4 regions of the Herbaspirillum sp. SJZ099 genome follow, and region 3 is predicted to be linked to each of the others. Evidence: predicted binding sites of a transcription regulator. Region 3 holds the regulator's gene; each other region holds the start of a gene.
What was found. The regulator sigma-54, encoded in region 3, starts transcription at its own class of promoters, with help from an activator protein. The targets are predictions, from matches to a motif close to TGGCANGNAANCTGCTTT.
Positions count from the first base shown of each region.

Region 1: a site for sigma-54 is predicted at 4,121-4,138, ahead of urtA (urea ABC transporter substrate-binding protein). Genes of this name have one in related genera too.
Region 2: a site for sigma-54 is predicted at 1,935-1,952, ahead of FB597_RS13950 ([protein-PII] uridylyltransferase). Genes of this name have one in related genera too.
Region 4: a site for sigma-54 is predicted at 3,112-3,129, ahead of FB597_RS08825 (ammonium transporter). Genes of this name have one in related genera too.

Region 1 covers NZ_VIUO01000002.1:17,531-25,184, reverse strand. The annotation lists gene ettA (energy-dependent translational throttle protein EttA) at 1-242, opposite strand, end outside; gene rarD (EamA family transporter RarD) at 277-1,149, opposite strand; gene FB597_RS05140 (Bcr/CflA family multidrug efflux MFS transporter) at 1,591-2,832, opposite strand; gene FB597_RS05135 (ferritin-like domain-containing protein) at 3,061-3,888, shown strand; gene urtA (urea ABC transporter substrate-binding protein) at 4,193-5,446, shown strand; gene urtB (urea ABC transporter permease subunit UrtB) at 5,686-7,302, shown strand; gene urtC (urea ABC transporter permease subunit UrtC) at 7,299-7,654, shown strand, end outside.
Region 2 covers NZ_VIUO01000006.1:30,051-37,704, reverse strand. The annotation lists gene FB597_RS13950 ([protein-PII] uridylyltransferase) at 1-1,855, opposite strand, end outside; gene map (type I methionyl aminopeptidase) at 2,072-2,896, opposite strand; gene rpsB (30S ribosomal protein S2) at 3,185-3,928, shown strand; gene tsf (translation elongation factor Ts) at 4,069-4,956, shown strand; gene pyrH (UMP kinase) at 5,233-5,949, shown strand; gene frr (ribosome recycling factor) at 6,077-6,637, shown strand; gene uppS (polyprenyl diphosphate synthase) at 6,831-7,589, shown strand; gene FB597_RS13915 (phosphatidate cytidylyltransferase) at 7,589-7,654, shown strand, end outside.
Region 3 covers NZ_VIUO01000003.1:40,109-47,762, reverse strand. The annotation lists gene grxD (Grx4 family monothiol glutaredoxin) at 1-44, opposite strand, end outside; gene hpf (ribosome hibernation-promoting factor, HPF/YfiA family) at 308-673, opposite strand; gene FB597_RS08035 (RNA polymerase factor sigma-54) at 819-2,309, opposite strand; gene lptB (LPS export ABC transporter ATP-binding protein) at 2,409-3,149, opposite strand; gene lptA (lipopolysaccharide transport periplasmic protein LptA) at 3,151-3,738, opposite strand; gene lptC (LPS export ABC transporter periplasmic protein LptC) at 3,765-4,373, opposite strand; gene FB597_RS08015 (HAD family hydrolase) at 4,370-4,924, opposite strand; gene FB597_RS08010 (SIS domain-containing protein) at 4,921-5,949, opposite strand; gene FB597_RS08005 (cation:proton antiporter) at 6,338-7,654, shown strand, end outside.
Region 4 covers NZ_VIUO01000003.1:206,907-214,560, reverse strand. The annotation lists gene FB597_RS08835 (TetR/AcrR family transcriptional regulator) at 45-617, opposite strand; gene FB597_RS08830 (SDR family NAD(P)-dependent oxidoreductase) at 696-1,445, shown strand; gene FB597_RS08825 (ammonium transporter) at 1,861-3,063, opposite strand; gene FB597_RS08820 (alkaline phosphatase) at 3,392-5,014, shown strand; gene FB597_RS08815 (IclR family transcriptional regulator) at 5,056-5,853, opposite strand; gene FB597_RS08810 (SDR family NAD(P)-dependent oxidoreductase) at 6,022-6,747, opposite strand; gene FB597_RS08805 (MFS transporter) at 6,909-7,654, opposite strand, start outside.

The DNA.
Region 1 (7,654 bases), on a different contig from region 3:
TCCAGTTGCGGCTCCTGCGGCAGGTAGCCGATGTTGAGGTTGGGCATCGGGATCGCCTCGCCTTCGATCTCCTTGTCAATGCCGGCCATGATCTTGAGCAGGGTCGACTTGCCCGAGCCGTTCAGGCCCAGCACGCCGATCTTGGCGCCGGGGAAGAAGGACAGCGAGATGTCCTTCAGGATCTGCCGCTTCGGCGGCACGATCTTGCCGACGCGGTTCATAGTGAATACGTATTGAGCCATGTTTACGATGCCAAAGAAAGAAATGATGGATGTGCTAGGCGGTTTGCGCACGGGTGCGCCAGAAGCGCCACAAGCCTTCGGCGGAGTATACCGCGAGCGCCAGCCAGATCACGCTAAAACCGACCGCGCGATCGCCGGCGAAGGACTCGCCGTAGATCAGCACGCCAGTCAGCAACTGGATGGTGGGCGAGATGTATTGCAACAAACCCAACAACGACAATGGAATGCGGCGCGCCGCCTGGGCGAACAACAGCAGCGGCACCGCGGTCACCGGCCCGGACAGCGCCAGCAGTAGCTGCGCGCCAGGCGAGGCGGTGAGAAAACTGTTGCTGCCGCGCCAGGTATCGACGCCCAGAAAAACCAGCACCAGCGGCAGCATCATCAGCGTCTCCAGCGACAAGCCTTCCAGCGCGCCCAGCGGCGCGGTCTTGCGCAGCAGGCCATAGAGCCCGAAGGTGGCGGCGATGATCAGGCCGATCCAGGGCAGGCTGCCGTTGGCGATGGTCAGCCACAGTACCGCCCCCAGCGCCAGGACCACTGCCAGCCACTGCAGCGGCCGCATGCGTTCCTTCAGGAGCAGGTAGCCCAGCAAGACGCTCACCAGCGGGCTCATGAAGTAGCCCAGGCTGGTGTCGACGATGCGCCCGGCGTTGACCGCCCACACATACAAGGTCCAGTTGCCCGACAACAGCAGCGCCGACAACAGGAAACCGAGCAGCACGCGCGGTTGTTGCGCGGCCCGCTTGAGCCACGCCCACTGGCGCCGCCACAGCAGCACCCCGGTGAGGAATATGAAGGACCAGAACAGGCGATGGATGACGATATCGAAGGAGGGAATCTCCTTGAGCATCTTGAAGTAAAGCGGGAACAGTCCCCACAGCAGGAAACTGGAGATGGCGTAGAGCATTGCGGCGCAGGAAATCGGAAAAAAACCGGGCCTTGTTATGGTTGGCGTAGCTGCCCGATGGGAGGCGACATTATTGCAGGATTCGCCCTTTTCGGCTGGCCGCAGCTCAATCCGCCGCCGCGGATGCCGGCAGGTGTACCTCGATGCGCCCGCGCAGCGCCACCACTTCGCAATCCTCTTCGTGCGCCACGCCCGGCCTGACTGGTCAGACCGCGACAACAGGATCAGCAATTAGCGAGCCAAATACCGGCGAACCATGGCGCGGGAAAATGCGGGGAACGATGCGGCGGATGCCGACCGTCCAGCGCCAAGAATGTGCGCGCCGGAAAAGGCGTGCGCCAAGTTGGGAATGCCGCGGGCGCGGCGCGCATCCGTCGCCCGGAAAAGAAAACGCCGCTGTCACCAGCGGCGCTCTTCACTTCAACTCTGGATCGGTTCAGGTCATCGCGGCGCCACCGCCGGCGCCGCAGTCTCATGCTTGGCCACCAGGTGATACAGCAGGAACGCCGATATGCCGCATACCGCCATCACCGTCACCAGCGGCAGGGCCGTGCCGTCATGCCACAAGCTCATCGCCACGCCCGACAGCACGCCCATGCCGAATTGCAGCGTCCCCATCAATGCCGCCGCGGTGCCGGCCTGGCGGCCCTGGTGCTTCAAGGCGACGGCCGTGGCGTTGGGGCCGGTGAAACCGTAGGAGGTAAGAAAGCCGAAGAAGCCGACCAGCAGCAGCGGCAGGCTTTCCTGGCCGGCCGCCACCATCAGCGCCACGAACAGCGACAGGCCGGCCGGCAGCCACAGCACGCGGCCCAGCACGCGCTCGGCCGAGCGCTTCATCACCAGCCGCGCATTGACCTGCGAGGCGGCGATCAGGCCGATGGCGTTGGAAGCGAAGACGAAGCCGAAGTACTGCGGCTTGATGCCATGCAGCTCGATGATCACGAACGGGCCGCCGGCGATGTAGGCGAACATGCCGGCCTGCACCAGGCCGCCGCACAGCACGTAGGCCATGAACTGCTTGTGGCGCAGCAGCCCCCAGTACTGGCGCAGCGTGCGCCCCAGGTGCAAGGGCTCGGCCTGATGCACGTCGACGGTCTCGGTCAGGTACTTGCGGGTACCAACCAGGCACAGCAGGCCGAAGATGGTCAGCACCACGAAGATGCCGCGCCAGCTCGCCATCACCAGCATGATGCCGCCGATGAACGGCGCCAGGATGGGCGCCAGGCCGAACACCAGCATCAGCATCGAGAAGGCCTTGGCCGAACCTTCGGCGCCCATGCGGTCGCGCACCATCGCGCGCGGGATCACCATGCCGGCGCTGCCGCCCAGGCCCTGGAAGAAGCGCAGCACGATCAGCGTCTCGATGTTTTGGGCGAAGATGCACAGCAGCGAACAGATGAAATACAGCGTAATGCCGAAGAACAGCGGCGGCTTGCGGCCGAAGCGGTCGGACAGCGGGCCGTAGAACATCTGGCCCAGCGCCAGGCCGACCAGGAACGTGGCCAGCGTGAGCTGGACCAGGTTGGTGCCGACGTTGAGGTCTTGCGCAATGGCGGTGAAACTGGGCAAGTACATGTCGATGGCCAGCGCGCCCATCGCGGTGAGGGCCGCGAGCACCGCCAGCCATGGGGGAAATTTGCCCGTCGAGAGCGATGTGTCTTGCGAGGTTTCTTTGATGCTCATGGGAAATCGGTAGGACGGCCTGCGGACGGCCGGTGAAGTGAGTCGGTCATTATAAGTCCTCAGCCATTTTCCTTCAGGCAAGGGAAACCGGACGTGCGCTGACACAGGCCTGACAACTGGCCCAAATACGCGCCGACATGCAAAGAAACGCAAGGCGACGGCCATTGCCTGAACCAAAGATACCGTGCTGCATCATACCTTGATGCCAACCACGCCGAGGACAAGCAAATGACCATACGCCGTGAAGCAAAAACGCACTGGACCATCGAGGATATCGATTTCGCACGCATCGACACCGCGCGTGCCCGCAAGGATGAGAATCTGTTCTACCTCGTGGCCTGCGCTTCCTTCGTCGAAAGCGGCTCCGACCTCTATACCCACAACCTGGTCGAGTATTACCGCGGCGACGATGAGGTGGAAAGCTGGCTGCGCGAACAATGGGAACGCGAGGAACTGCAGCACGGGGCCGCGTTGCGCGCCTATGTCGCATATGTATGGCCGGAGTTCGCATGGGAACGCGCCTACGCGAGCTTCCTTGATGAGTATTCGCAATATTGCAAGGTGGAACTGCTGGAACCCACCCGCGCCCAGGAGCTGGCCGCCCGTTGCGTGGTCGAGACCGGCACCGCGACTTACTACCGGGCGCTGGCGCGCGCTACCGATGAGCCGGTACTGAAACAACTGGCCGGGCTCATCGCCAACGATGAGGTGAACCATTACAAGCACTTCTACCAATACTTCCGGCGCTACCGCCGCCTGGAGAAGATCGGCCGTTCGCGCGTGCTCGGCACGCTCGGCCGGCGCACGCTGGAACTGAAGAACGAAGACGCCGACTGCGCCATCCGCCATGTGGTGAAAGCGCACCGCCCGGACCTGGCGGCCGACCCGGCGCGCCTGAAGGAGCTGGCATCGCGGATGAGCCGCACGGTGCGCATCAACCTCAAGCCGGAAACCACGATCAAGATGATCATGCGGCCGCTGGAGCTGCCCGTCATGGTGCAGAACATGATCGAGTTCCCGATCCGCCAGTTCATGCGGCACGTACTGCTGCGCTGAACCGCCTCACTCCCGCCTCGCCGGCATGACAATGGCCATGCCGGCCCGCCGCGCGCCCCAACTTCGCGCACGCGTCAGCGCCAGCTTGGTGAAAGCGCTGGCCGGATCCTGGCCTTGTCGACAAAACTTCCCATATTTGGTGCGTAAATTTACGCCCATTGGCAACATTGTTGCCCCTCCCTCGCCCTCCCCCGCCCCGCTTTGATGCATGCGGCCACCCGCGCCCCATCATTGGCACGCATTCTGCTAAAGCGACAAGGCAGTCAGAAAAACTCTTCCAACTCTATTCTCTGAGGGAGCAACCATGTCACGTCGTACCGTACTGAAAGCAACTGCACTTGGCGCATTCGCACTGGCCGCATCGTCCTGGCTTCCGTCCGCCTTCGCTGCGGACACCATCAAGGTCGGCATCCTGCATTCCCTCTCCGGCACCATGGCGATCTCGGAAACCTCGTTGAAGGACGTGGCGCTGATGACCATCGATGAAATCAACGCCGCCGGCGGCGTGATGGGCAAGAAGCTGGAACCGGTGGTGGTCGACCCGGCGTCCAACTGGCCGCTGTTCGCCGAAAAGGCGCGCCAGCTGATTTCGCAGGACAAGGTTTCGGTGGTGTTCGGCTGCTGGACCTCGGTGTCGCGCAAGTCGGTGCTGCCGGTGTTCAAGGAATTGAACAGCCTGCTGTTCTACCCGGTGCAGTATGAAGGCGAAGAGTTGGAGAAGAACGTGTTCTACACCGGCGCGGCGCCGAACCAGCAGGCGATCCCGGCCACCGAATACCTGATGTCGAAAGAAGGCGGCGGTGCCAAGCGCTTCGTGCTGCTGGGCACCGACTATGTCTACCCGCGCACCACCAACAAGATCCTGCGCGCCTTCCTGCACAGCAAGGGCGTGAAGGATTCCGACATCGACGAGGTCTACACCCCGTTCGGCCACTCCGATTACCAGACCATCGTCGCCAACATCAAGAAGTTCGCGGCCGGCGGCAAGACCGCGGTGATCTCGACCATCAACGGCGACTCCAACGTGCCGTTCTACAAGGAACTGGGCAACGCCGGCCTGAAGGCGACCGATGTGCCGGTGGTGGCGTTCTCGGTGGGTGAAGAGGAACTGCGCGGCGTCGACACCAAACCGCTGGTGGGCCACCTGGCGGCCTGGAACTACTTCGAATCGGTGAAGAACCCGGTCAATGCCGCCTTCATCAAGAAGTGGAAAGCCTATGCCAAGGCCAAGGGCCTGCCCAACGCCGACACCGTGGTGACCAACGACCCGATGGAAGCGACCTACGTCGGCATCTACATGTGGAAGCAGGCGGTGGAAAAGGCCAAGTCGACCGACACCGACAAGGTGATCGCGGCCATGGGCGGCCAGACCTTCAAGGCGCCGTCCGGCTACACGCTGGAAATGGACAAGACCAACCACCACCTGCACAAGCCGGTGATGATCGGCGAGATCAAGGCCGATGGCCAGTTCAACGTGGTCAACAAGACCAAGGGCACGATCCGGGCGCAACCGTGGAGCCCGTATATCCCGGGCAACGAAGGCAAGCAGAAGATGTAATTGCAGTCATGGCGCTGGGGTGCGCCTGCGATACGCGGCTACGCCGCTACCCAGTCCGAACGGGACCTGTTATACCCGCCGCCCGTTCGGACTGAGTAGCCGCAGCGCGGCGTATCGAAGGCGCGCCGCCAGTCCAGCGGTCACACCCACCACGACAAAACAGCCGCTTCCCGCTGTGCCTGCCGCCCGCCGTCCGGCATATCGCCCTACGTCCGGCAGCGCCGGGACCAGAACCAAAAATGAAAACAGCCTTCAAGCTCTTACGCGCGATGCTCGCGATGTGGCTCTGCGCACACGCGCTGGCCGCCGGCGCCGCCATCGCACCGGATCTGTTGAAACCCTTGGGAGGAGACGATCCCGATGCCCGCATCGAGGCGGTCAACAAGATTGCCGCACTCGCCAATGACGACGCGGCGAAGATCCTCAATGCCCTGAACAGCGACGCGCTGTACGCCACGCCGGCCGGCGAGGTGCTGATCGTCGACGATGCCGGCAACGCCTTCAACCCGGCCACCGGCCAGACCGGCCCGGCGCCGGACGATGCCGAAGGCATCACCGTCAACAACCGCCTGCGCGGCGCGGTCGAAGGCGCGATGTCGGGACTGAAATTGCTGTCCCAGGAGCGCAACATTCGCCTGGCGGCCGCTGCCGACCTGCTCAAGAATGCCGATCCGGCGCAGCTGCCGCTGATCGAAAAGGCGCTGGCCAAGGAAACCGATCCGCAGATCAAGGACGTGCTGCAGCAAGTGCAGGCCACCGCCAACCTGCATGCGCCCGATCCCGCCACCCGGCGCGCCGCGGTGAAAACCCTGGGCGACACCACCAACGCATCGCTCAAACCCGCGCTGCAACAGATGCTGGCCAAAAATCCCGACGGCAGCTACCTCGAACCCGACGAAGGCGTGCGGATCGAAGCCGTGCGCACGCTGGCGGCGCTGGAGCGCCACCTGTCGATCGTCGATTTCGCCGGCAAGCTGTTCTACGGCATCTCCCTGGGCAGCGTGCTGCTGCTGGCGGCGCTGGGCCTGGCCATCACCTTCGGCCTGATGGGCATCATCAACATGGCGCACGGCGAGCTGCTGATGATCGGCGCCTACACCACCTATGTGTGCCAGCTGGTGTTCCGCAAATACTTCCCCGGCGCCATCGACGCTTATCTCGTGGTGGCATTGCCGGCGGCATTCATCGTCGCCGGCGCGGTCGGCATCGCGCTGGAGCGCCTGGTGATCCGCTGGCTCTATGGCCGTCCGCTGGAAACCCTGCTGTGCACCTGGGGCATCAGCCTGATGCTGATGCAGGGCGTGCGCTCCATCTTCGGCGCGCAGAACGTCGAGGTCGCCAACCCGAGCTGGATGTCGGGCGGCGTCACCGTGCTGGGGTCGCTGGTGCTGTCCTACAACCGCATCGTGATCGTGTTCTTCGCGCTGTTCGTGGTATTCGCGGTGTGGCTGATCCTCAACAAGACGCGCCTGGGCCTGTTCGTGCGCGCGGTCACGCAGAACCGCCGCATGGCCGACTGCGTGGGCGTATCCACCGGCAAGATCGACATGATGACCTTCGGCCTGGGCTGCGGCATCGCCGGCCTGGGCGGCGTGGCGCTGTCGCAGCTGGGCAACGTCGGCCCCGACCTCGGCCAGGGCTATATCGTCGACTCCTTCATGGTGGTGGTGCTGGGCGGCGTCGGCCAGCTGGCCGGCACCGTGATCGCGGCATTCGGCCTCGGTGAAGTCAACAAGTTCCTGGAACCGGTGGCCGGCGCGGTATTGGCCAAGATCGCCATCCTGGTATTCATCATCGTCTTCATCCAGAAGCGTCCGCAGGGACTCTTCGCACTCAAGGGAAGGAGCGTGGAATGAACGCCATGATCATGCGACCCTCTTTATTTTCCAGGCCCGCCTGGACCGGCATCGTGGTCTGCACCGTGATCCTGGCGCTGCTGCCGCTGTGCAACCTGGCCTTCCCCGAGGGCAGCGCGCTGCATGTGTCGGGCTACACCATCGCCCTGGTCGGCAAGTTCATGTGCTATGCCATGGCGGCGCTGGCGCTGGACCTGGTGTGGGGCTATACCGGCATCCTGTCGCTGGGCCATGGCGTGTTCTTCGCGCTGGGCGGCTATGCGCACGGCATGTACCTGATGCGCGCCATCGGCCGCGACGGCGTGTACCAGAGCGACCTGCCGGACTTCATGGTGTTCCTCAACTGGAAGGC
Region 2 (7,654 bases), on a different contig from region 3:
GGCCGTACAGGCGCAGCGTCTTGATGGCTTCCTGCTGGGTATTCTTCAGTTCGCGGTCGGCCGAGGGCGCTTCGCCGCCCAGCACGCGCAGCGTCATGCGGTACAGGTCTTCCAGCAGCTTGCCTTTCCAGGCGTTCCATACCTTGGGGCTGGTGCCGCGGATGTCGGCCACGGTCAGCAGGTAGAGCGCGGTCAGGTGGCGCTCGTCCTTGACCAACTGGGCGAATTGCGAAATCACGTCGGGGTCCGACAGGTCCTGTTTCTGCGCCACCTGCGACATGGTCAGGTGCTGCTCGACCAGGAACACGATCAGTTCGGTGTTTTCCTCGGAAATGCCGTGCTGCTCGCAGAACTGGCGGGCGTCGGCCATGCCCAGCTTGGAGTGGTCGCCGCCGCGGCCCTTGGCGATGTCATGGAACAGCGCCGCCACGTACAGCACCCAGGGTTGGGCGAAGTTGGCGATCAGCTGGCTGCAGAAGGGGTATTCGTGGGCGTGTTCGCTCATGGTGAAGCGGCGCACGTTGCGCACCACCATCAGGATGTGCTGGTCCACCGTGTAGACGTGGAACAGGTCGTGCTGCATCTGGCCGATGATGTGGCGGAAGTTGGGCAAGTAACGTCCCAGCACGCTGGTGGCGTTCATGCGGCGCAGCGCGTGCATGATGCCGCGCTTGCCCTGGATGATCTGCATGAAAAGCCGGTGGTTTTCCGGGTTGCTGCGAAAGGCGTTGTCGATCTTGAAGCGGGCGTGCCACAGCGCGCGCAGGGTGCGCGCCGACATGTCCTTGAGTTCCGGATGCTCGGCCAGCACCAGGAATACTTCCAGCATGGCCGAGGGGGTTTCTTCGAACACGTCCGCATGCGCGATGTCGAGGAAGCCGTTGACCTCGTTGAAGCGGTCGTTGATGCGCTTGGGCACGACCTGCTGCGGGAACAGGTGGGCCTCGATGTTTTGCAGCAGGATGGTGTTGAGCTGGGTTACCGCCTTGGCGGCCCAGTAGTAGCGCTGCATCAGGTATTCGCTGGCGCGGCGGGTGTCGGTGGTCTTGAAGCCGAAGCTTTCGGCAATCGGCGTCTGGATGTCGAACACCAGGCGGTCTTCGCGTCGGTTGGTATAGATGTGCAGTCGGATGCGGATGTCCTTGAAGGCGCGCTCCTTCTGGCGCAGCTGGCGCGCTTCGGTGGCCGTCAGCATGCCGTGCTCGGCCAGCTTGGCCCAGGAGTCGCCCAGTCCGGCCGCCTTGGCCACCCACAGGATCACCTGCAGGTCGCGCAGGCCGCCGGGGCTTTCCTTGCAGTTGGGCTCCAGGCTGTAGGGGGTATCTTCGTACTTGACGTGGCGCTGGCGCATTTCCAGCGTCTTGGCCTGAAAAAATGCCAGCGGATCGAGCGCGGCCTGGTAGCGCTCCTGCAGTTGCCTGAACAGCTTGCGGCTGCCGGTGACCAGGCGCGCTTCCAGCAGGCTGGTCTGCACCGTGATGTCGGCGGCCGACTCGTTCATGCATTCATCGATGGTGCGGATGCTATGGCCGATTTCCAGGCCGATATCCCAGAACAGTTGCACCAGCGATTCCAGTTTCTCCTTTTCCGCGCCTTCAGCCGTCCTGGAGAGCAGGATCAGCACGTCCACATCCGAATGCGGGAACAGTTCGCCGCGGCCGTAGCCGCCGACCGCCACCAGGGCGGCGTCGGCAGGCATTCCCAGTTCGGTCCAGGCCTGCGTGAGCGCTTCGTCGACATTGCGGCGCAACTGGCTCAGCAGTTGTTCCGTCTTGTGATTGGACTGGAAGGCATCGATCGCTTGCTGGCGTGCGGCCTTGAGCTGTTTTTTGAGCGTGACGGCGAGTGTCGGCATCGGCTTGGTGTTGTGGTTGGCGGAGGGGGGGCCGCTTGCTGGCGGCCTGTTGGCCGCATCCCCGTGCGGCCCGCTTTCCTTAGCAGGTTTCATGCCGAATACCTCGCAGGCGCGCGAAATGCCGCGGTTGATCCTGAAACGCTGCGGCGAAAATGACGATGGCCAGTCGGTCGCTCATCGTCATTTCCGCCAGCGGGGGGCAGGTTGGGAATGGGTTCAGGCGGGCGCCGTTGCCAGGTTCTGGATGAAGGCGGGCGGCGCCGGCATGCCGGGCGAAACCGTCAGCACTTCAAAACCGGTCTCGGTGACCAGCACCGTATGTTCCCATTGCGCCGACAGGCTGCGATCCTTGGTCTTGATGGTCCAGCCGTCGCCCATTTCGCGGATTTCGCGGCGGCCGGCGTTGATCATCGGTTCGACGGTGAAAATCATGCCGGCCTGCAATTTTTCCAGGGTGCCGGGGCGGCCGTAGTGCAGCACTTGCGGCTCTTCGTGGAATACCTTGCCGATGCCGTGGCCGCAGAATTCGCGCACCACGCTGTAGCCGGCTTTTTCGGCATGCTGCTGGATGACGTGGCCGATGTCGCCCAGGTGCGCGCCCGGCTTGATCTTGGAAATGCCCAGCCACATGCATTCATAGGTGATGTCGGTCAGGCGGCGCGCCAGGATGGACGGTTCGCCCAGGTAGAACATGCGGCTGGTGTCGCCGTGGTAGCCGTTCTTGATGACCGTGATGTCGATATTGAGTACGTCGCCGTTCTTCATCACCTTGTCGCCCGGGATGCCGTGGCAGATCACGTCGTTCAGCGAGGTGCAGATGGCCTTGGGGTAGGGCGTATAACCGGGCGGGCAATAGTTGAGCGGGGCCGGGATGGTGCCTTGCACATTTGTCATGTATTCGTGGCAAAGGCGGTCGATCTCGCCGGTGGTCACGCCGGGTTTCACGAAGGGGGCGATGTAGTCCAGCACTTCGGCGGCCAGGCGGCCGGCCACGCGCATGCCTTCGATGTCTTCAGCGGTCTTGATGGTGATGTTGCCCATGTCGTATCGTAATTCGCAGGAAAATCGTCAAACAGGAATTATAGTCGAGAGGCTGCCGGCGCGCCGGGAGGCTGGTATGCCATGTTGAAGTGATGCTTGAATAAAATGGCGTAGTTAAGTACAATCTCGGGCTAACCTGAAATCAGGTTGGAGGGCAATGTGGTTGGCGCAAGCCGCATGTTGTCTTAATGAAATGTATTTTTGAAACGCGAATCCGTTCGCCAAAGGGTGTCTGGCTGCATGAGCCGGATGACCGAGCGGATTCCAGACCTAACCCTGGAGAAATTCATGTCCGTTACCATGCGCGAAATGCTGGAAGCCGGTGTCCACTTCGGCCACCAAACCCGCTTCTGGAACCCCAAGATGGCCCCGTTCATTTTCGGTCATCGCAACAAGATTCACATCGTCAACCTGGAAAAGACCCTGGGCATGTACCAGGAGGCGCAGAAGTACGTGCGTCAACTGTCGGCCAATCGCGGCACCATCCTGTTTGTCGGCACCAAGCGCCAGGCGCGCGAAATCCTGGCCGCCGAAGCGCAACGCGCCGGCGTGCCTTACGTCGACCAGCGCTGGTTGGGCGGCATGCTGACCAACTTCAAGACCATCAAGACCTCGATCAAGCGCCTGAAGGACATGGAAGCCGCCATCGAAGACGGTTCGGTCGAGAAGCTGTCGAAGAAGGAAGCGCTGCTGTTCAGCCGCGAAAAGGAAAAGCTGGAGAAGTCCATTGGCGGCATCAAGGATATGGGCGGCATCCCTGACGCGATCTTCGTGATCGACGTTGGTTATCACAAGGGCGCCATCACCGAAGCCGCCAAGCTGGGCATCCCGGTCATCGGCGTGGTCGATACCAACCACTCGCCCGAAGGCGTGACCTACGTCATCCCGGGCAACGACGACTCCGCCAAGGCGATCGCGCTGTACGCCCGCGGCGTGGCTGACGCCGTGCTGGAAGGCCGTGCCAATGCCGTCAACGAAGTGGTCGAAGCCGTCAAGGGCGACGAGTTCGTCGAGGTCAGCGAACAGGCGTAATTCCGCTTTCGCTGGTGCAGTACAAAAAGGGGTGACAGCGATACGCGCAGTGGCCCCTTTTTTTTGAGTCGATTTTTGAGCTAATGTTGGATCAAGGCGCGTTGCCCTAGGCGGCGCGCCATCAAGTCAGGAGAAATAGTATGGCGGCAATTACCGCAGCACTGGTAGGCGAACTGCGCGCAAAGACCGATGCGCCGATGATGGAATGCAAGAAGGCGCTGACCGAGGCCGACGGCGATCTGGTCAAGGCTGAAGAGATCCTGCGCGTCAAGCTGGGCAGCAAGGCATCCAAGGCTTCCTCGCGCATCACCGCCGAAGGCGTGGTTGCGACCTACATCAACGGCAATGTCGGCGCCCTGATCGAAGTCAACTGCGAAACCGACTTCGTGACCAAGAACGAAGAATTCATCGGCCTGGCCGAAGCGGCCGCCAAGCTGGTCGCCGAGCAGAACCCGGCCGACGTGGCCGCCCTGGGCGCCTGCAAGCTGCCTGACGGCAAGACCCTGGAAGAACTGCGCACCGAACTGATCGGCCGCATCGGCGAAAACATGTCGTTCCGTCGCTTCCAGCGCTTCGAGTCGGCTGCCAAGCTGGTGTCCTACCTGCACGGCACCCGTATCGGCGTGGTCGTCGAGTTCGACGGCGCCGACGTGCAAGTCGGCAAGGATGTGGCAATGCACATCGCCGCCATGAAGCCGGTGGCCTTGTCGTCCGAGCAAGTGCCGGCCGACCTGATCGAGAAAGAGCGTTCGGTTGCCTCCCTGAAGGCCGCCGAATCCGGCAAGCCGGCCGACATCGTCGCCAAGATGGTCGAAGGTTCGGTGCAAAAGTACCTGAAGGAAGTGTCGCTGTTCAACCAGGCTTTCGTGAAGAACGACAAGCAAAGCGTCGAGCAGATGCTCAAGGCCGCGAACTCCACCGTGAAATCCTTTGTGATGTACGTGGTGGGCGAAGGCATCGAGAAGAAGCAGGACGATTTCGCTGCCGAAGTGGCAGCGCAAGTGGCTGCGGCGAAACAAGCCCAGTAAGCGTTGTAAAAGAAAGCGGGCCGAGAGGCCCGTTTTTTTAAGCCCGGCCGGAACTTTTGAGGTGGGCGGCATCTATTGTCATGGCCTTGGCTGAACCGTATGGGGCAGCAGCGGCGATAGGTGTTGATCGGTTGTTGCGGGAACAATGGCGCAGCAGTACAGGCATGCAAGTGTCCGCATTTTTTCGCGACGGGAACGCGCCATCCCGTCCAGGCGAAAAAGGGCGGGCCAATCAACAAGCAATAATTCAAATCGGATAGAACACGGAGCCCTGCAATGACAACACCTGCTTATAAGCGAGTACTCCTCAAACTTTCCGGCGAAGCACTGATGGGCGACGACGCCTACGGTATCAATCGTGCGACCATCGAACGCATGGTCGCGGATGTGGCAGAAATCAGCAAACTGGGTGTCGAACTGGCCATCGTCATCGGCGGCGGCAATATTTTCCGCGGCGTGGCGCCCGGCGCGCAAGGGATGGATCGGGCGACTGCCGACTACATGGGCATGCTGGCCACCGTCATGAATTCGCTGGCCCTGGCCGATGCCATGCGCCAGGCCGGCCTGACCGCCCGCGTGATGTCGGCCATCGGCATCGAACAGGTGGTCGAGCCCTACGTGCGCCCGAAGGCGCTGCAATACCTGGAAGAGGGCAAGGTGGTGGTATTCGCCGCCGGCACCGGCAACCCATTCTTCACCACCGACACCGCGGCGGCGCTGCGCGGTTCGGAAATCGGCGCCCAGATCGTGCTCAAGGCCACCAAGGTGGACGGCGTCTATACCGCCGACCCGAAGAAGGATCCGTCGGCCACCCGCTATGCCTCGATCTCGTTCGACGAGGCCATTGCCAAGCACCTGCAGGTGATGGATGCCACCGCATTCGCACTGTGCCGGGACCAGAAGTTGCCGATCAAGGTGTTTTCGATCGTCAAGCCGGGCGCCCTCAAGCGCGTCGTGATGGGCGAGGACGAAGGCACGCTGGTACACGTCTGAGAACCTCGCAAGGTTCCGTGCATCGGCGGCAAGCAAACCGGCCACGCGCCGGCATTCCCGTTTACAATGCCCCCGCATCGGGCATTTGCATTCAAGATAAGTTATTGCATCAGATTAGGAGAGCAGCATGAGTGTCGCTGAGGTCAAGAAGAACAGTGAACAGAAGATGAGCAAGTCGATCGAGACCTTGAAGGCCAACCTGGCCAAGGTTCGTACCGGCCGCGCCCATACCGGCCTGTTGGATCAGGTGATGGTGGACTACTACGGCAGCCCGACCGGCCTGTCGCAAGTGGCCAACCTGACCCTGATCGACGCCCGCACCATCGGCGTGCAGCCGTACGAAAAGAAAATGGTGGGCGCGGTGGAAAAGGCCATCCGCGAGTCCGACCTGGGCCTGAACCCGGCGACCCACGGCGAACTGATCCGCGTGCCGATGCCGGCGCTGACCGAGGAACGCCGCAAGGAAATGGTCAAGCTGGTCAAGAGCGAGGCCGAGGACGCCAAGATCGCCATCCGCAATATCCGCCGCGAAGGCAACGAAAGCCTGAAAAAACTGGTCAAGGACAAGGTGGCCTCGGAAGACGACGAGCGCCGCGGCCAGGATGAAATCCAGAAGCTGACCGACAAGTTCGTCGCCGAGATCGACAAGCTGGTGAGCGAGAAGGAAAAGGATGTGATGACGGTGTAAAGGCCGTCGTGCAGGGCTTGCAAGCGGTTGCCGTGGCACGGCGCCGCGTGCCGCAGCAATAAAAAACAAAGGAAAGGTGCGGCGCAGCAGCCGGCGGGGGCGGGAAGAATGCCCGGTTCCCCGGTTTGTCAAAGTTTGCTTGGCCGCGCTACTATGGTGCGGCCGAACGCCATTAATGCACTAAAAAATTTTCATGAAGCATCAAAGCTCAACTCTTGCGGTTCCGGACATTTCCGCGGTTCCGCGTCATATTGCCATCATCATGGATGGCAATGGACGTTGGGCAACCAAGCGCTTCCTGCCGCGCGTGGCGGGCCATGCCAAAGGCGTGGATGCGGTGCGCGCCATCGTCGAGGCCTGCGCCGTGCGCGGCGTCGAATTCCTGACCCTGTTCGCGTTCAGTTCCGAGAACTGGCGCCGCCCCGCCGACGAAGTGTCGGTGCTGATGCGCCTGTTCATGACGGTGCTGGAGCGGGAAGTCGGCAAGATGGCGGTCAACGGGATTCGCCTCAAGATCGTCGGCGACATGAGCCGTTTCGATCCCAAGCTGCAGGAAATGGCGCTGCGGGCGGAGGCGCAAACCGCCGACAACCATCGCCTGACCCTGACCGTATGCGCCAACTACGGCGGCCGCTGGGATGTGATGCAGGCGGTGTCGGGCATGGTCAAGGACAACCCGGGCGCCTGCGATTTTTCCGAAGAGCAGCTGGCGCCTTACCTGGCGATGGCCTATGCGCCCGAGCCGGACCTGTTCATCAGGACCGGCGGCGAACAGCGCATTTCCAATTTCCTGCTGTGGCAACTGGCGTACAGCGAACTGTATTTCACCGATACCTTTTGGCCGGACTTCGATGCCGCGGCGCTCGACCTGGCCATTGCCTCGTACCAACAACGCGAGCGCCGTTTCGGGCGCACCAGCGCGCAAGTGCTGGACCAGAAAAAGGCTTCCTGATGCTCAAGACGCGTGTCATCACGGCGTTGATCCTGCTGGCGATCCTGTTGCCCGTCCTGTATTTC
Region 3 (7,654 bases):
TTTTGGGTCACGGTTTCCTTGATCCAGGATTGAACGTCGCTCATGGCTATGCCTTAAAAAATGGTGATTGCCGACATTATATGAAAAAGCCGCCATCCGCGTTTGAAACACGGCGTGCCGGGGCAAGGTGTTGTGTGCGGCCACGTAAATTATTTGAATGGTTTGCAATGTTTCCTGGCGGCTATTCCCAATGGCGGTCCGGCGGCCGGGAAACCGGAGCGTCGGGAGAAATGCAAAAGGGCGCTTTCGCGCCCTTTCCTCTTTGAGGGGGCCTGGTGCGGCCCCGTCGTTGGCGGATCGTTATCAGCTATGCACTTGCGCTTGCCACCGCGCCCGAAACGGTGTCTTCCGGCAACCTCTTGGCCATCGAATAATGGTCTTGCAGCCGATCCTTGTGCTTGATGACCTGGCGATCGAGCTTGTCGATCAATGCATCGATGGCCGCGTAGAGATCGTGGGCGATACTTTCCGCATGCAAATCCTTCCCTTTGATATGGACGTTGATTTCCGCCTTTTGCCTTTTTTCTTTTTCTGTCAGTTTGTCTACGCTCAGGATGACGCTGATGTCGATCACATTGTCGAAATGACGCTTGATCCGTGCCAGCTTGCTTTGCACGTATTCCCGGATGGCGGGGGTCAGTTCGAGGTGGTGTCCACTAATGGTCAGATTCATACAACACTCCTATCGTGAAGTCACTGGAGGTTCGTGCATCTCATCCAATACACCCGGAGAGAGTACAGCGTTTGTGTCAGAGGGCATGGATGCTTGCCTGAACACAGCGACGGCTGCAAGTACTACAGAAAAACTGAGGAAAAACTCAGAGGGATTTGCGGAGATTGACTGGTGGAATCTTCAGCACTTCGCGGTATTTTGCGACAGTCCGTCGCGCGACCACCATGCCTTGTTCTGCCAGCATATCCGCAATCTTGCTATCGGATAATGGGGTCTGCGGGTTTTCGGCTCCTATCAGTTGTTTGATCAGTGCCCGTATCGCGGTGGAGGAGGCTTCACCTCCGGTTTCGGTCGCGACATGGCTACCGAAGAAGTATTTCAACTCGAACATGCCATGCGGCGTGAGCATGTATTTCTGAGTTGTCACACGCGAGATAGTGCTCTCGTGTAGACCCAGTGTATCAGCAATTTCGCGCAGCACAAGGGGGCGCATGGCAACTGCCCCATGGGAAAAGAAGTTTCTTTGACGTTCGACAATAGCTTGGGCAACTCGCAAAATTGTATCGAAGCGCTGGCGCATATTCTTGATCAGCCACTTCGCCTCTTGCAGCTGCGATGTGAGCGAAACCTCGCCTTTGGATTGCTTGAGCGCGCTCGCATACATCGCGTTCACGCGCAGCTTGGGCATGACGTCATGATTGAGCGTGACCTGCCAGCCGTTCTTTGTTTGTTTGACAATCACATCCGGCACCACATAGTCGGAAGCGTCGCGGGCGAATTCGGCGCCCGGGTGCGGCCGGCATTGGCGGATGACGACCTGGGCTTCGCGCAGGTCTTCGTCGTCGCAGTCGAGCGCCTTCTTGATCTTGTTGAAATCGCGCTGGGCGAACAGCGGCAGGTAATCCTCGACGATCTTCAGCGCCAGCTTGCGCGTGACGAAAGGCACGCCGGGCAGCCGGCGGATCTGCAACGCCAGGCATTCGCTGGGGCTGCGCGCGCCGACGCCGGCCGGGTCAAGGCTTTGCAGCAGCTTGAGCGCGATCGACAGTTCTTCGAGATCGATTCCCAGTTCTTCGGGCAGGTGCGCCAGGATGTCTTCCAGCGGCTCGTCCAGGTAGCCGTTGTCGTCCAGCGTATCGGCCAGCAGCTCCAGCAGCGCGCGGTCGCGCAGCGTGCGGGCGGTGACGCGGATCTGTTCCACCAGGTGTTCGCGCAGCGTGGTCTGGTGCGCTTCCAGCTGCGGCCGCGCATCTTCATCGTCGGATGATTTGCCGTTGCGCGCGACATCGTCGAAGCTCCATTCGGATTCGCCGCTGACGCTGCCTTCGGGCGTGTTGTCCTGGTAGTCGAGGCTGGATTCGCCGTCGCTTGCGGGCGCGGGCGCCTCGGCGCCGCTTTCGCTGGCGTTGTCGGCTACACCGCTGGAGGGCGAGGCGGAGAGGGCGCCGTCGGCCAGCAGCCGTACCGAATTGTCGAGCGCGTCGTCAAGCCGCTCGAGCAGCGGGTTGTCGGACAGGATCTGTTCCAGTTCCTGATGCAGTTCCAAAGTAGACAATTGCAGCAGCCTGATCGACTGCTGCAATTGCGGCGTCAATGCGAGGTGCTGCGATGTGCGTAACTGGAGGGACTGTTTCATCTGGCTTTCGGGCGCCGCGTGGCCGGCTTGTTACGTGCTGCTGTGCTGTCGTGCGTTGCATGTTGTGCGTCGCGCCGGCGTGGCTTGGCGCAGGGCCGCTCACATGCGGAAATGTTCGCCCAGGTAGACGCGCCGCACCGATTCGTTGGCGATGATGTCGTCCGGGCTGCCGCTGGCCAGCACCGTCCCCTGGTTGATGATGTAGGCGCGGTCGCAGATGCCCAGCGTCTCGCGCACGTTGTGGTCGGTGATCAGCACGCCGATGCCGCGCTCCTTGAGGAAGCGCACGATGCGCTGGATCTCGATCACGGCGATCGGGTCGATGCCGGCGAACGGCTCGTCGAGCAGCACGAAGCGCGGATCGGTCGCCAGCGCGCGCGCGATTTCGACGCGGCGCCGTTCGCCGCCCGACAGCGAGAGCGCCTGGCTGTCGCGCAGCTTCTCGATCTGCAGTTCATGCAGCAGGTTGTTGAGGCGGCCTTCGATCTCGTCGCGCGAGAGCGGCTTGCCGTTCTCCTGGCGCAGTTCGAGCACGGCGCGGATATTGTCTTCCACCGTCAGCTTGCGAAATACCGAGGCCTCCTGCGGCAGGTAGGACAGGCCCAGCGTGGCGCGCTTGTGGATCGGCAGGCCTGAGATGGCGGCGCCATCCAGGTCGATTTCGCCGCCGTCGGACGGCACCAGGCCGACGATCATGTAGAACGAGGTGGTCTTGCCGGCGCCGTTGGGGCCCAGCAGGCCGACCACTTCGCCGCTCTGCACTTCCATCGACACATCGCGCACCACCTGGCGCGCGCCATAGCTTTTCTTCAGTCCGCGGACCACCAGCGAGCTCACCATGTTACTGGTCCTTTCCAGGTTGGGCCGGCTGTGTTGGCGGCGCCGGCTGGGCGGGCGGATTCTTGGGCTGGATCACGGCGGTGATCCGGCCCGCGCCCGGCTTGCTTTCGCCCGAAGCGGTATTGTTGACCGAATAGAATTCGGCGCGGCTGTCGTAGGAGATGAACTCGCCGTTGACCTCATCGGTAATGCGCTTGCCGTCCATGCGCTGGATGTGGGCGCGGTTGAACAGCTTGGAAATCTCGGTCTGCTCGGAATACTCGATGCGCTCGGCCTGGCCTTCGATCCACAGGTCGGGGCCGCCGTCGCGCTTCTGGCGGAAGCTGGCCAGCGAACCCGGCGCCGCATACAGCACCGCATATTCATAGCCGTACTGGTCGGTGGTCAGCACCACGCGGCCGGCCTTGATCAGCAGCGTGCCGCGCGTGAGCACCACATTGCCGGTGAAGGTCTTCACCTGGCGCACATCGTCGTAGACCATCTGGTCGGCTTCGATGTTGGTCGGCTTGGTCGAGTCGGCCTTTTCCGCGTGCGCCGCGCCGCAGATGGCGAGCAGCAGCAACCAGGGCAATAAGAGTGAGCGTTTCATAAGTTCCTGTCAGGTTGAGTCTTGGCTCAGCGTTTCTTTTGTGTCGGTTCGTAGTAGCCGCGCACGTTGCCCAGCAGTTGCACTTCCTGCGTGGCATTGTTGGCGATCATCCCCACGCCGTTCAATCTGGTGGTGCCCATCGTCATTGCAACCGGTTTGTCGGTCTTGACGATTTCATCGTCCGGCAGCAGCAACAGGTATTCGGAGACCAGGTGCATCGGGGCGCCGCCGTTGGTGCCGCCGCGCGTGGCGTTGGCGTTGCCGTACATGTGGATTTTGGTCTGCTCGTCGGTCACGCGCGCGGTGTCGGAATACAGCTCCATCGGCGGCTTTGCCTTGTCCAGGCTGTGTACCACCGGCTTGGTGATCTCGAAGGAGTCGTCCGTCGGGAAGTGGACCATTTTGGCGCCCGATATGTCGTAGCGCGGCAGTCCGGTCGGACCCAGTTTCACGTAGTTGAAGTTTTCCAGGTAGTAGTCGGGTTTGCCGGTCGGGCGGACATAAGGCTGCTGGTCGCCGCTGTTGCGCAACGTCTGCAGCACCCAGAAGCTGCCCAGCGCGAGCGCGACCAGCACCACCAGCAGCACGCCCAGGCGGATGCGTTGCGCCGCGCGTTCGCCGCTGTGGTTGCTCATGCCAGGTACGGCGCCAGCGCCGCCTCGTAGTTCCCTTGTGCGGCCAGCACCAGGTCGCACACTTCGCGCACGGCGCCGTTGCCGCCGATGGCGGCCGTCACGTAGTCGCAGCGCGATTTGACTTCACGGTGCCCGTTGGCTACGCAAGCCTTGAAGCCGACCTTGGTCAGCACCGGCAGGTCGATGATGTCGTCGCCCAGATAGCCGCAATCGGCGGCCTGCAGGCCGGTGTGCTTCAATAGCTCCCCGAATGCCAGCCGCTTGTCATGGACGCCCTGGAAGACGTGGGCGATGCCCAGGTCGTTGGCCCGGCGCAGCACGAAAGGCGACTGGCGCGCGGTGATGATCGCGGCGGCCACGCCGAACTGCTGCATCATCTTGATGCCGTGGCCGTCCAGCGCATTGAAGCGTTTCACCGATTCGCCGTCTTCGCCGTAGAACAGCCCGCCGTCGGTCAGCACGCCGTCGACGTCGAAGATCATCAGCCGCGTGGCGGCGGCCTTGGCGAGGATGGCGGGCGCAAAGGTGCTGGCGAAGGCTGACGTCATCAGATCACCTTGGCGCGGGTCAGGTCATGGATGTGCAGCGCGCCGGTCAGCACGCCTTGCGCATCGGTCACCAGCAGTTGGTTGATGCGGAATTCTTCCATCAATTGCACGGCGTCCACCGCCAGCTGGTCCTGGTTGACGGTGCGCGGATTGGCGTGCATGACGTCGGCGATGGCGAACTGGCTGAAATCCTGTCCGCGTTCCAGCAGGCGGCGCAAGTCGCCGTCGGTGAACACGCCGATCGGGCGGAAATGTTCGTCGACTACGGCGGTCATGGCCATGCCCTTGCGCGTGATTTCCATCAATGCCGCAGATAGCGAGACATCCGGCCGCACGGCGGGGATGGCGTCGCCGCTGCGCATGACGTCGCGCACATGGGTCAGCAGGCGGCGGCCCAGGGCGCCGCCCGGATGGGAGCGCGCGAAATCCTCTTCCATGAAGCCGCGCGCATCCAGCAGCGACACCGCCAGGGCGTCGCCCATGGCCAGCGTGGCGGTGGTGCTGGCCGTCGGCGCCAGGTTCAGGGTACAGGCTTCCTGGTCGACGCCTACGTTGAGGTGGACGGCGGCCAGCTCGGCCAGGCTGGATGCATCGTTGCCGGTCATGGCGATGATCACCGCCCCCATGCGCTTGACGATGGGCACGATGGCCAGCAGCTCGGCGGTTTCACCCGAATTCGAGATGGCGATGAAGACGTCGTTGGGGGTGACCATGCCGAGGTCGCCGTGGGCGGCTTCGGCCGGATGCATGAAGAGCGCCGGGGTGCCGGTGGAGGCCAGCGTGGCAGCGATCTTGCGGCCGATATGGCCGGACTTGCCGATGCCGGACACGACCGCGCGGCCCTGGCAGCCGAGCAAGAGATGCACGGCGCGGGCGAGCGGTTCGGAACTGTCGTCGGACAGGCGGTTTTTCAGCGCCAGGATGGCATCGGCTTCGATCTGAAAGGTCTGGCGCGCCAGTGCGATGGCGCGCCGCGCGTCCTCGGTCGAAAAAGATGCGGGCGTGGATTTATCATCGGTTACACTCATAACCGAAGTATAAACGAATTAGCAAAGCAAAAAACTTGCCAGATGTAAGGAGGAGATGCAATGACGGCCAGCGGGCCTTCATTGCGGTTGCGTTGCAGCATGTGCGCAACACCCGGAGAACCGGGCTGGCAAGCGCCAATATGCCAGATTTGCTGCGTCGGCAGAACGGTCGGCAGCGCCGGGAATTGCCATGATGACATGCCTGCCATTGCTGTTGCCGGGGATCGTTTTCACACATGCCCGCACCGAATTGGTGGGACTCGTATTGTGCGCTGCGTTACGCGGATGCGCATGGCGGCGCGGGAGGCTCCGTCCGGGCATGTTTCTCGCTTGGCCGGTTCGCATAGTTCAGCTCATATAAAAGATCTAACAAGCAAATCATCCACACATGTTTTCCGGACTGGAACTGACCTTATTCCTGCTCGCCGCGGCTGTGCTCGGGGTGGTGGCTTTCCGCATGATGCATCTGCCGCCGATGCTGGGGTACCTGGTGGTCGGCATCGTGATCGGGCCGCATGGCCTGGGCTTTGCCGAAGACAATGAAACCACCCACGCGCTGGCCGAGTTCGGGGTGGTGTTCCTGATGTTTTCCATCGGGCTGGAGTTCTCGCTCAACAAGCTCTCGGCGATGCGCCACATCGTGTTCGGCCTGGGCGTGGCGCAGGTGGCCGCCACCATCGCCGTGACCATGGTGTTCGGCTGGGCGGTCGCCTATTTCCTGCCGCAGCTTACTTCCATCAGCTGGCAGGCCGCGTTCGCGCTGGGCGGCGCGCTCACCATGTCGTCCACCGCCATCGTCTCCAAGCTGCTCACCGAAAGGCTGGAGCTGGAAACCGAACACGGCCGCCGCATCCTCGGCGTGCTGCTGTTCCAGGATCTGGCGCTGGTGCCGCTCCTGATCGTGGTGCCGGCGCTGGCCAAGGATTCCGGCAACCTGGTGGTGACGCTGGGCTGGGCGGTGGCCAAGGCGATGGTGGTGCTGGCCCTGCTGCTGTTCTTTGGCCACAAGCTCATGCGCAGCTGGTTCAAGGTAGTGGTCAAGCGCCGTTCGCAGGAGCTGTTCATGCTCAACCTCTTGCTGATCACGCTGGGGGCGGCCTGGATTACCGAGAAAGCGGGGCTGTCGCTGGCGCTGGGCGCGTTCATCGCCGGCATGCTCATTTCCGAGACCGAGTTCAAGCACCAGGTGGAGGAAGACATCAAGTCCTTCCGCGACGTGCTGCTGGGCCTGTTCTTCATCACCATCGGCATGCTGCTCAATGTGCATACGCTGATCGAGCACTGGTTCCTGGTGCTGCTCTTGCTGATCGGGCCGGTGCTGTTGAAATTCGGCCTGATCGCGGCGCTGGCGCGCCTGTTCGGTTCCAGCACCGGCGTTGCCTTGCGCACCGGGCTGGCGCTGGCGCAGGCGGGCGAATTCGGCTTCGTGCTGCTGAACCAGGCCGGCGGCCTGAAGCTGATCGATCCCTTGCTGATCCAGGTGATCCTGGCCTCGATGGTGCTGTCCATGCTGGCCGCGCCGTTCATCCTGGCCAAGTCCGACGCCATCGTGATGAAGTTGTCGGCCAACGAATGGATGCTGCAATCGCTGGCGCTGACGCAGTTGGCCACGCGCACCATGAATGCGCAGAAGCACGTGATCATCGCCGGCTTCGGCCGCAGCGGGCAAAGCCTGGCGCGCCTGCTGGAGGAGGAGGGCATCACC
Region 4 (7,654 bases), 170 kb from region 3:
AGGACGGGACACCTGATGCCGCCCCAACTTTCTCGCCGCGATCTTTACCGCACGCTGACTCCATCCAGGAACAGGTCGGTCAAATGCGCGACACGCGAATTCGTCGTACTACCTTGTTCGATGCTGAGGGAAATCGCGGTCACTATGCAGACGAGATCCTCAACGGAGACGTCCGGGCGAATGGCTCCCGCCTTTTGTGCGCGCTGGAGAAGGCGTCGCACCTCCTCGCCGCTAGCGTGGCAACCCGGCGTGCCGCTATTGAGGACGGTACCCAGCGCCGCAGCCAGCCCCCGATAGTGGGTTGCGTGCGCCACCAGATCCTTGACAAAAGCGCGTACGGAAGCATCCGGATCCAGCTTGTCGTCGCGCCCTCGGCTGGCCTCGGTCAGCGCCATGAGCCGCTCATCGTTCGTCGCTGCAAGCAGCGCCTCTCTTGTGGGAAAGCGGCGATACAGGGTGCCGATCCCGACTTTGGCTCGCTTGGCGATGTCGTCTAGCGAGGCGTCGGCCCCGCGTTCCAGAAACACTTCTTCGGCTGCCGCGAGGATGCGCTCGCGGTTGCGGGCTGCATCGGCCCTTAGCGATGGTTCTTCTGTCAGGGGGAATTTGTGCGCCATATTCAAATATGCTTGCAAAAGTGAATGATATCTCCACATAATAAGTGGAGCAATTCTCCACTTATGAAAGGGGTACATATGACAAAGCGATTCGAAGACAAGGTTGTGGCGGTCACCGGTGGCAGCGAAGGCATCGGGCTGGCCACGGCCAAGCTATTTGCTGCAGAGGGTGCGCGGGTTTATGTGACCGGCCGCAGGCCTGACAAACTTGACCAGGCAGTCCGGGAGATCGGAAATGGCGCCGTCGGCGTATCGGGCGACGCTGCCAATCTGGGCGATCTGGACCGCCTTTACGCTCGCATCCACGACGACCACGGAAGACTCGATGTGCTATTCGCCAACGCCGGGATCGCCTCAACCGAGGCAAAGCCATTGGGCCTGATCGAAGAGGAAGACTTCGATTGGATCTTTAACCTGAATGTGCGCGGATTGCTGTTCACCGTGCAAAAAGCGCTGCCCTTGATGTCGCCAGGAGGTGCAATCGTCCTGAATGGCTCTGTGGCTGGCGTCAAGGGCTTTCCGGGACAGTCGCTTTATAACGCGAGCAAGGCGGCCGTGCGCTCGTTTGCGCGCAGCTGGACTGCAGATCTGAAGGATCGGCGCATCCGAGTGAATGTGGTAGCGCCTGGAGGAACCGAGACCCGCCTGATGCGTGATTACCTTGAGGCGCGTCCTGGGATGGAAGACGCGCTGAAGCAAATGCTACCTTTGGGGCGCCTGGGGGAACCGGATGAGGTTGGGCGTGCCGTGCTGTTCCTGGCATCGGCCGAGAGCAATTACATCGCGGGTATCGAGTTGTTCGTGGATGGCGGCTCTGTCGCAGTCTGAGACACTGCACGGCAAGTATTTCATATCAGCCGTTACTTGGGATGGTTGCTGACCGGGAATGCGCGGCAGTCTGCTTCTGGCCGATGGCCGGCATTCGCGACAATTGCACCCGAATATCGCAAAGGCCACCTTAAGAGGGTGTAATGCCGCTCAGTTAAGGCTAACTCTCGCTCAATCATCAGAACCCGTTCGGGCTGAGTAGGCCCGCCAGGGCCGTATCGAAGCCAGTGTGCCAGCGTTAGCAGTCTTGCCTGCCCTTCGATACGCTGCTGCGCAGCTACTCAGGGCGAACGGAATCTGGACTCCACAAGCAAAAATGCCGTTCAGCGCTTAACTGAGCGGCATTACACCTTAAGAGGTGGTCTTTGCATTGGCAGTCATCTTGTTGCGACCGTATTTTTTTTATTGATCAACGTCACCAACTGGTCTCGCGCTCCGCCGTCGACGAGATCTTGTGGATGGCCAGGTCGGCGCCTTCGAATTCCTGTTCGGGGTCGAGGCGGATGCCGATGGCGGCCTTGAGCAGGCCGTAGACGATCCAGCCGCCGATGACCGCGATGGCAATGCCCAGCATGCTGCCCAGCAGTTGCGACATGAAGGCCACGCCGCCGCGTCCGCCCAGCGCCTGCTGGCCGAAGATGCCGGCGGCCAGTCCGCCCCACAGGCCGCACAGGCCGTGCAGCGGCCATACGCCCAGCACGTCGTCGATCTTCCATTTGTTCTGGGTGCGGGTAAACATCCACACGAAAATGGCGCCGGCGATGCCGCCGGTGGCCAGGGCGCCGATCGGATGCATCAGGTCCGAGCCGGCGCACACGGCGACCAGCCCCGCCAGCGGGCCGTTGTAGGCGAAGCCGGGGTCGTTCTTGCCCATCAGCAGCGCCACCAGGGTGCCGCCGGCCATGGCCATGAGCGAATTCATGGCGACCAGGCCGTTCATCTTGTCCAGCGTCTGCGCGCTCATCACGTTGAAGCCGAACCAGCCCACCGTCAGGATCCAGGCGCCCAGCGCCAGGAACGGGATGTTCGATGGCGGGTGCGCGGCGACCGCGCCTTCCTTGCTGTAGCGTCCGCGCCGCGCGCCCAGCAGCAGCACCGCCGGCAGCGCGATCCAGCCGCCTACGGCATGCACGACGATGGAGCCGGCGAAATCATGGAAGCCGGCGCCGAAGGTCGCGGCCAGCCAGTCTTGCAGGCCCAGGTGCCCGTTCCAGGCGATGCCTTCGAAGAACGGGTAGACCAGCCCGACCAGCACGGCGGTGGCGATCAGTTGCGGATTGAATTTGGAGCGCTCGGCGATGCCGCCCGAGATGATGGCCGGGATGGCGGCGGCGAAGGTCAGCAGGAAGAAGAACTTGACCAGTTCGAAGCCGCTCCGTTGCGCCAGCGTTTCGGCGCCGGCGAAAAAGGAGACGCCATAGGCGACGTAGTAGCCGATGAAGAAGTAGACGATGGTCGAGACCGCGAAGTCGGCCAGGATCTTGACCAGCGCATTGACCTGGTTTTTCTTGCGCACGGTGCCCAGTTCGAGGAAAGCGAAGCCGGCATGCATGGCCAGGATCATGATGGCGCCGAGCAGGATGAACAGCGCGTCTGCGCCGTTTTTGTGATCTTCCACCTGAAAACTCCCAAAGATTGTGCAATAAACGAATTGAAGCCTCGTTTTAAAGCAAATTTCATTCCATTTTGGTGATTTTTCTTTAAGTGGCTGATCTGGAAGGGATTTTTTATTCTGTTTCTTTTGGATGGTTCTCTTTTTGCACGATGTTTGTGCGAAACCGGCCTGCTGGCGATGTGGGGAGCCATGTTTTGGTGCGAATCGGAAAAACAGGGAACCGGGAAAAGAAAAACCATGAAAAATCGGGCATGGCGGCATGGTTTCATCGGACGGTCATACGCGATTGCTAGATTGCAACGCTTCAAGCCACCTGCCACGAGGAGTTGCCATGCCAGACCATCAAGATCCAGCCGACCAGCAACGTCGCCGCTTCCTGCGCGATAGCGCCCGCCTGGGCGCCGGCGCGGTGCTGGGAACCGCCGCCATGCCGGCGCGCGCCCAGGGGCCCGCCATCGTCACCGCCGAGCGCCTGCGTCCGCAGATGCCGGGCGGCGTGATGAGCGGCGACGTCACGCGCGATTCGGCCATCGTCTGGAGCCGTACCGACCGTCCCGCGCGCATGCTGGTGGAGTATTCCGCCAATGCGGATTTCACCGGGGCCACGCGCATCGCCGGTCCGCTGGCGACGGTGCATAACGACTACACCGCGCGCCTGGACTTGCGCGGCCTGCCGGCGGGCCAGCGCCTGCACTACCGTGTACGCTTCCAGGACCTGGCGCATGAATCGGCGCTGAGCGAGCCGGTCACCGGCAGCCTGATGGTGCCGGGCGGCGTGCACGGTGGCCGGGCCGACGACATCACGTTCGCCTTCTCCGGCGACGAGGCCGGGCAGGGCTGGGGCATCAACGAGGCCTGGGGCGGTTACCGCGTGTATGAGAGCATGCGCCGCTTCCGTCCGGATTTCTTCATCCACTCGGGCGACCAGATCTATGCCGACGGCCCGATCCAGGCCGAGGTGAAGCTGGACGACGGCAGCCTGTGGCGCAATGTCGTCACCGAAGCCAAGTCGAAGGTGGCGCAGACGCTGGACGACTACCGCGGCAACTTCGCCTACAACATGCTGGACGCCAGCAAGCGCCGCTTCTGCGCCGAGGTGCCGTTCCTGGTCCAGTGGGACGACCACGAGGTGCGCAACAACTGGTATCCGGGCCAGGTGATGGGCGAGGCGGAGAAGCGTTACAGCGAGCGCAACCTGGATGTGCTGGCGGCGCGGGCGCGCCAGGCGATGTTCGAGCACAATCCGTTCCGCATCGACGCTGCAGATCCCTTCCGCATCTATCGTTCCTTCCATTACGGCCCGCTGCTGGAGGTGTTCATGCTGGATGAACGCAGCTACCGCGGCGTCAATTCGCCCAACCGCCAGAAGGGCGGGCGCGATGCCGATTTCCTCGGGCCGCAGCAGATGCGCTGGATCAAGCAGGCGTTGTTGCGTTCGCGCTCGACCTGGAAGGTGATCGCCAGCGACATGCCGCTTTCCATCGTGGTGCCCGACCTCAATCCCGACGTGCCGCAAGGCACCTATGAAGCCTGGGCCAATGCCGACAACGGCAAGCCTTCCGGGCGCGAGCTGGAGGTGGCCGAGCTGCTGCGCTTCATCAAGCGGCACGACATCAAGAACGTGGTGTGGGTCACCGCGGACGTGCACTACGCGTCGGCCACTTACTATTCGCCGGAGCGCGCGCAGTTCACCGAGTTCAAGCCTTTCTGGGAATTCGTTGGCGGGCCGATCAATGCCGGCACTTTCGGCCCCGGCGAGATCGACCGCACCTTCGGGCCGGATGTGCGCTACGTCAGCATTCCGGCAGACATGAAGCAGAACCGCTCGCCGGCGGAATTGCTGCAGTTCTTCGGCATCGGCAAGATCGATGCGAAGACGAAGGCGATGACGGTGTCGCTGCACAACGCCGACGGCAACGAGCTCTACAAGGTCGAATTGCCGCCGGAGGCCTGATCCGCCGGAGCCCGTCGCGCCGAGGAGTGACGGCGCGCGCTTCAGCCCGGGCCGGCCAGCTTGCGCGAGATGGCGGCGCAGGTTTCCAGCAGGGGTTTGACATAGGCCTGCAGCGGCTCGTCGAGGCGCCGGAACAGCGGGATGCTGATGCTGATGCAGGCCGCCGGCAGCCCGTCCGGGCCCATGATGGCGGCGCCATAGCAGAAGATCTGCGCCTCGTTCTCTTCGCGGTCTTCGGCATAGCCGCGTGCGCGGGTTTCTTCGATCTCGGCGCGCAGGGTAGCGAGGTCGGTGATGGTGTATTCGGTGAAGCGCTGCATGCGGATGCCTTGCATCAGCCGTTCGCGGCGGCCTTCGTCCAGCGCGGCCAGGTAGGACTTGCCGACCGAACTGGAGTAGAGCGTCACGCGGGTGCCGATGCGCGAGGTCATGCGCACCGCCTGCGGGCTTTCCAGTTTCTCGATGTAGACCATGCCGGCGTCGGAGGGCAGCGCCAGGTGCACGGTTTCGCGGGTGGCGTCGCGCAGCGCGCGCAGGTGCTCGATGGCGGTGGCGCGGATGTCGCTGCGGTCCCAGGCGCGGCTGGCCAGGTTGATCAGGCGCGGGCCGACCTCGAACTGCTTGGTGCGCGGATTTTCCAGCACCATGCCTTCGGCCATGAGCGCGCCCAGGATGCGGTAGACGGTCGGGCGCGGATAGCCGGAAAGGGCGGCCAGTTGCGCGATGGTCAATGGCGCATCCTGGTCGGCGATCAGTTGCAGCACGGCCATGAACTTGGAGAAGGCGGCGGTGCCGGCGATCTTGGTCTGGTCTTCCGTGGCTTTATCTTGGGCGGGCATGGACGATGGACGCTGGTTGGTGTGTGGTGGGACGGCGCCAGATTATAGCGAAGCGGTCGAGAACGCATCTCACGCCTATTGATGAAATGAGTTCTAGATAAAAAAGCCCGCGCCGGCATGGAGACGCTGACGCGGGCAAATGGCATGCAATCGAGATGGGTTGGCCGCTCAGGCAACCAGGTAGCCGCCGTCGACCGGCACGATGGTCCCGGTCATGAAAGAGGCGGCCGGCGTGCACAGGAAAGCCACGACATTGCCGATGTCTTGCGGCGTGCCCCAGCGGCCCAGCGGCGTGCGCGCCAGGATCGGGCCGGCGCGCGCCGGGTCGTCCTGCAGCGCTTGCGTCAGGGGCGTGGCGATCCAGCCCGGCGCCACCGCGTTGACGCGGATGCCGTCAGCCGCGTAGGCGATCGCCAGCGACTTGGTCAGTTGCGCCACGCCGCCCTTGCTGGCGCTGTAGCCCGGCACCAGGCCGCCGCCGAAAAAGCTCAGCATGGAAGCGGTGTTGACGATGCAGCCCTGGGACTGCTTGAGCAGTTCGCGCGCGGCGGCGCATACGCGCATGGTGCCGGTGAGGTTGACCGCGATCACCTGTTCGAAGACCTCGGTTTCCAGTTCGGCGCCGCGCTTGATGATGCCGGCGCAATTGACCACGATATCGAGCCGGTCGATCCTGGACAGCGCGCCGCGCACGCTGTCTTCGGAGGCCACGTTCATCTCGATGAGCGACACGCCGCTGTCCTTGAATTCGTCGGTGGCGAACGGCGGCAGGCCGGCGGCGATCACCTGGGCGCCCATCGATGCCAGCTGGCGCGCGATGGCGCCGCCGATGCCTTGGGTGCCGCCGGTGACCAGCGCGGTCTTGCCTTTGAAAAGATCGGCGGAGAAAGTCATGTGGTTTCCTTTGCTGTTTTCTATGGTGCGGGGGACTGGCTGGATGCCGCCGGCGGTATGTGCCGGCGGCATCGGGTCAGGCTCCTGCGTTGCGATGTTGCGGTTGACTCCGTTCGCCCTGCGGGCTACTCAGTCCGAACGGAGTCGGGATGCATAGACGATCAGGCGTGCGCATCAATCGGCTTGTTGACCACGAACATGTAGACCAGTGCGGCGGCAAAGGCCACGGCGGCGCTGATCAGCAGTGCGTTGACGAAGGAGTGGGTCTGGTCCACCACCACGCCGGTGATCACCGGGGCCAGCGAGCCGCCCAGGTAGCCGCCGAAGTTCTGCATGCTGCCCAGCGATGCCACCAGGCGGCGCGGAATCGCTACCGAGACCAGCGCCCATGCGCCGCCCGAGGCCATGTTCACGAATGCCATGGCCAGCGAGATGTAGACGATCGCCATGGTGGTGCTGGGGGTGTAGGCGGCGGGGATGGTGAAGGCGCCCGCGCCGATCAGGCCGGCGCAGATCGGCCACTTGCGGCTGCGGATGGCCGGCATGCCGCGCTTCATCAGGCCGTCGGCTATGTAGCCCGAAGACAGCATGCCCAGCGTGCCGAAGATGTAGGGAATCACCACCACCCAGCCGGTGCGCGCGATCGACAGGTGGCGCTCATGCTCCAGGTAGGCCGGCAGCCAGGTCAGGTACAGCCACACCATGTAGATCACGCCCATGAAGCCGAACAGCATGCCCCAGGTGGTGCGGTACTTGAACAGGCTCTTCCATTCGTTCCAGGTCAGCTTGGCGTTGGCGTTCGGGTCGTTGTCGCTGTCGTCGGCCAGGTACAGCACTTCGGACGGGGCCAGTTCGACTTCGTTGCGGTTGCGGTAGAACAGGTACCAGCCGACCGACACCGCGATGC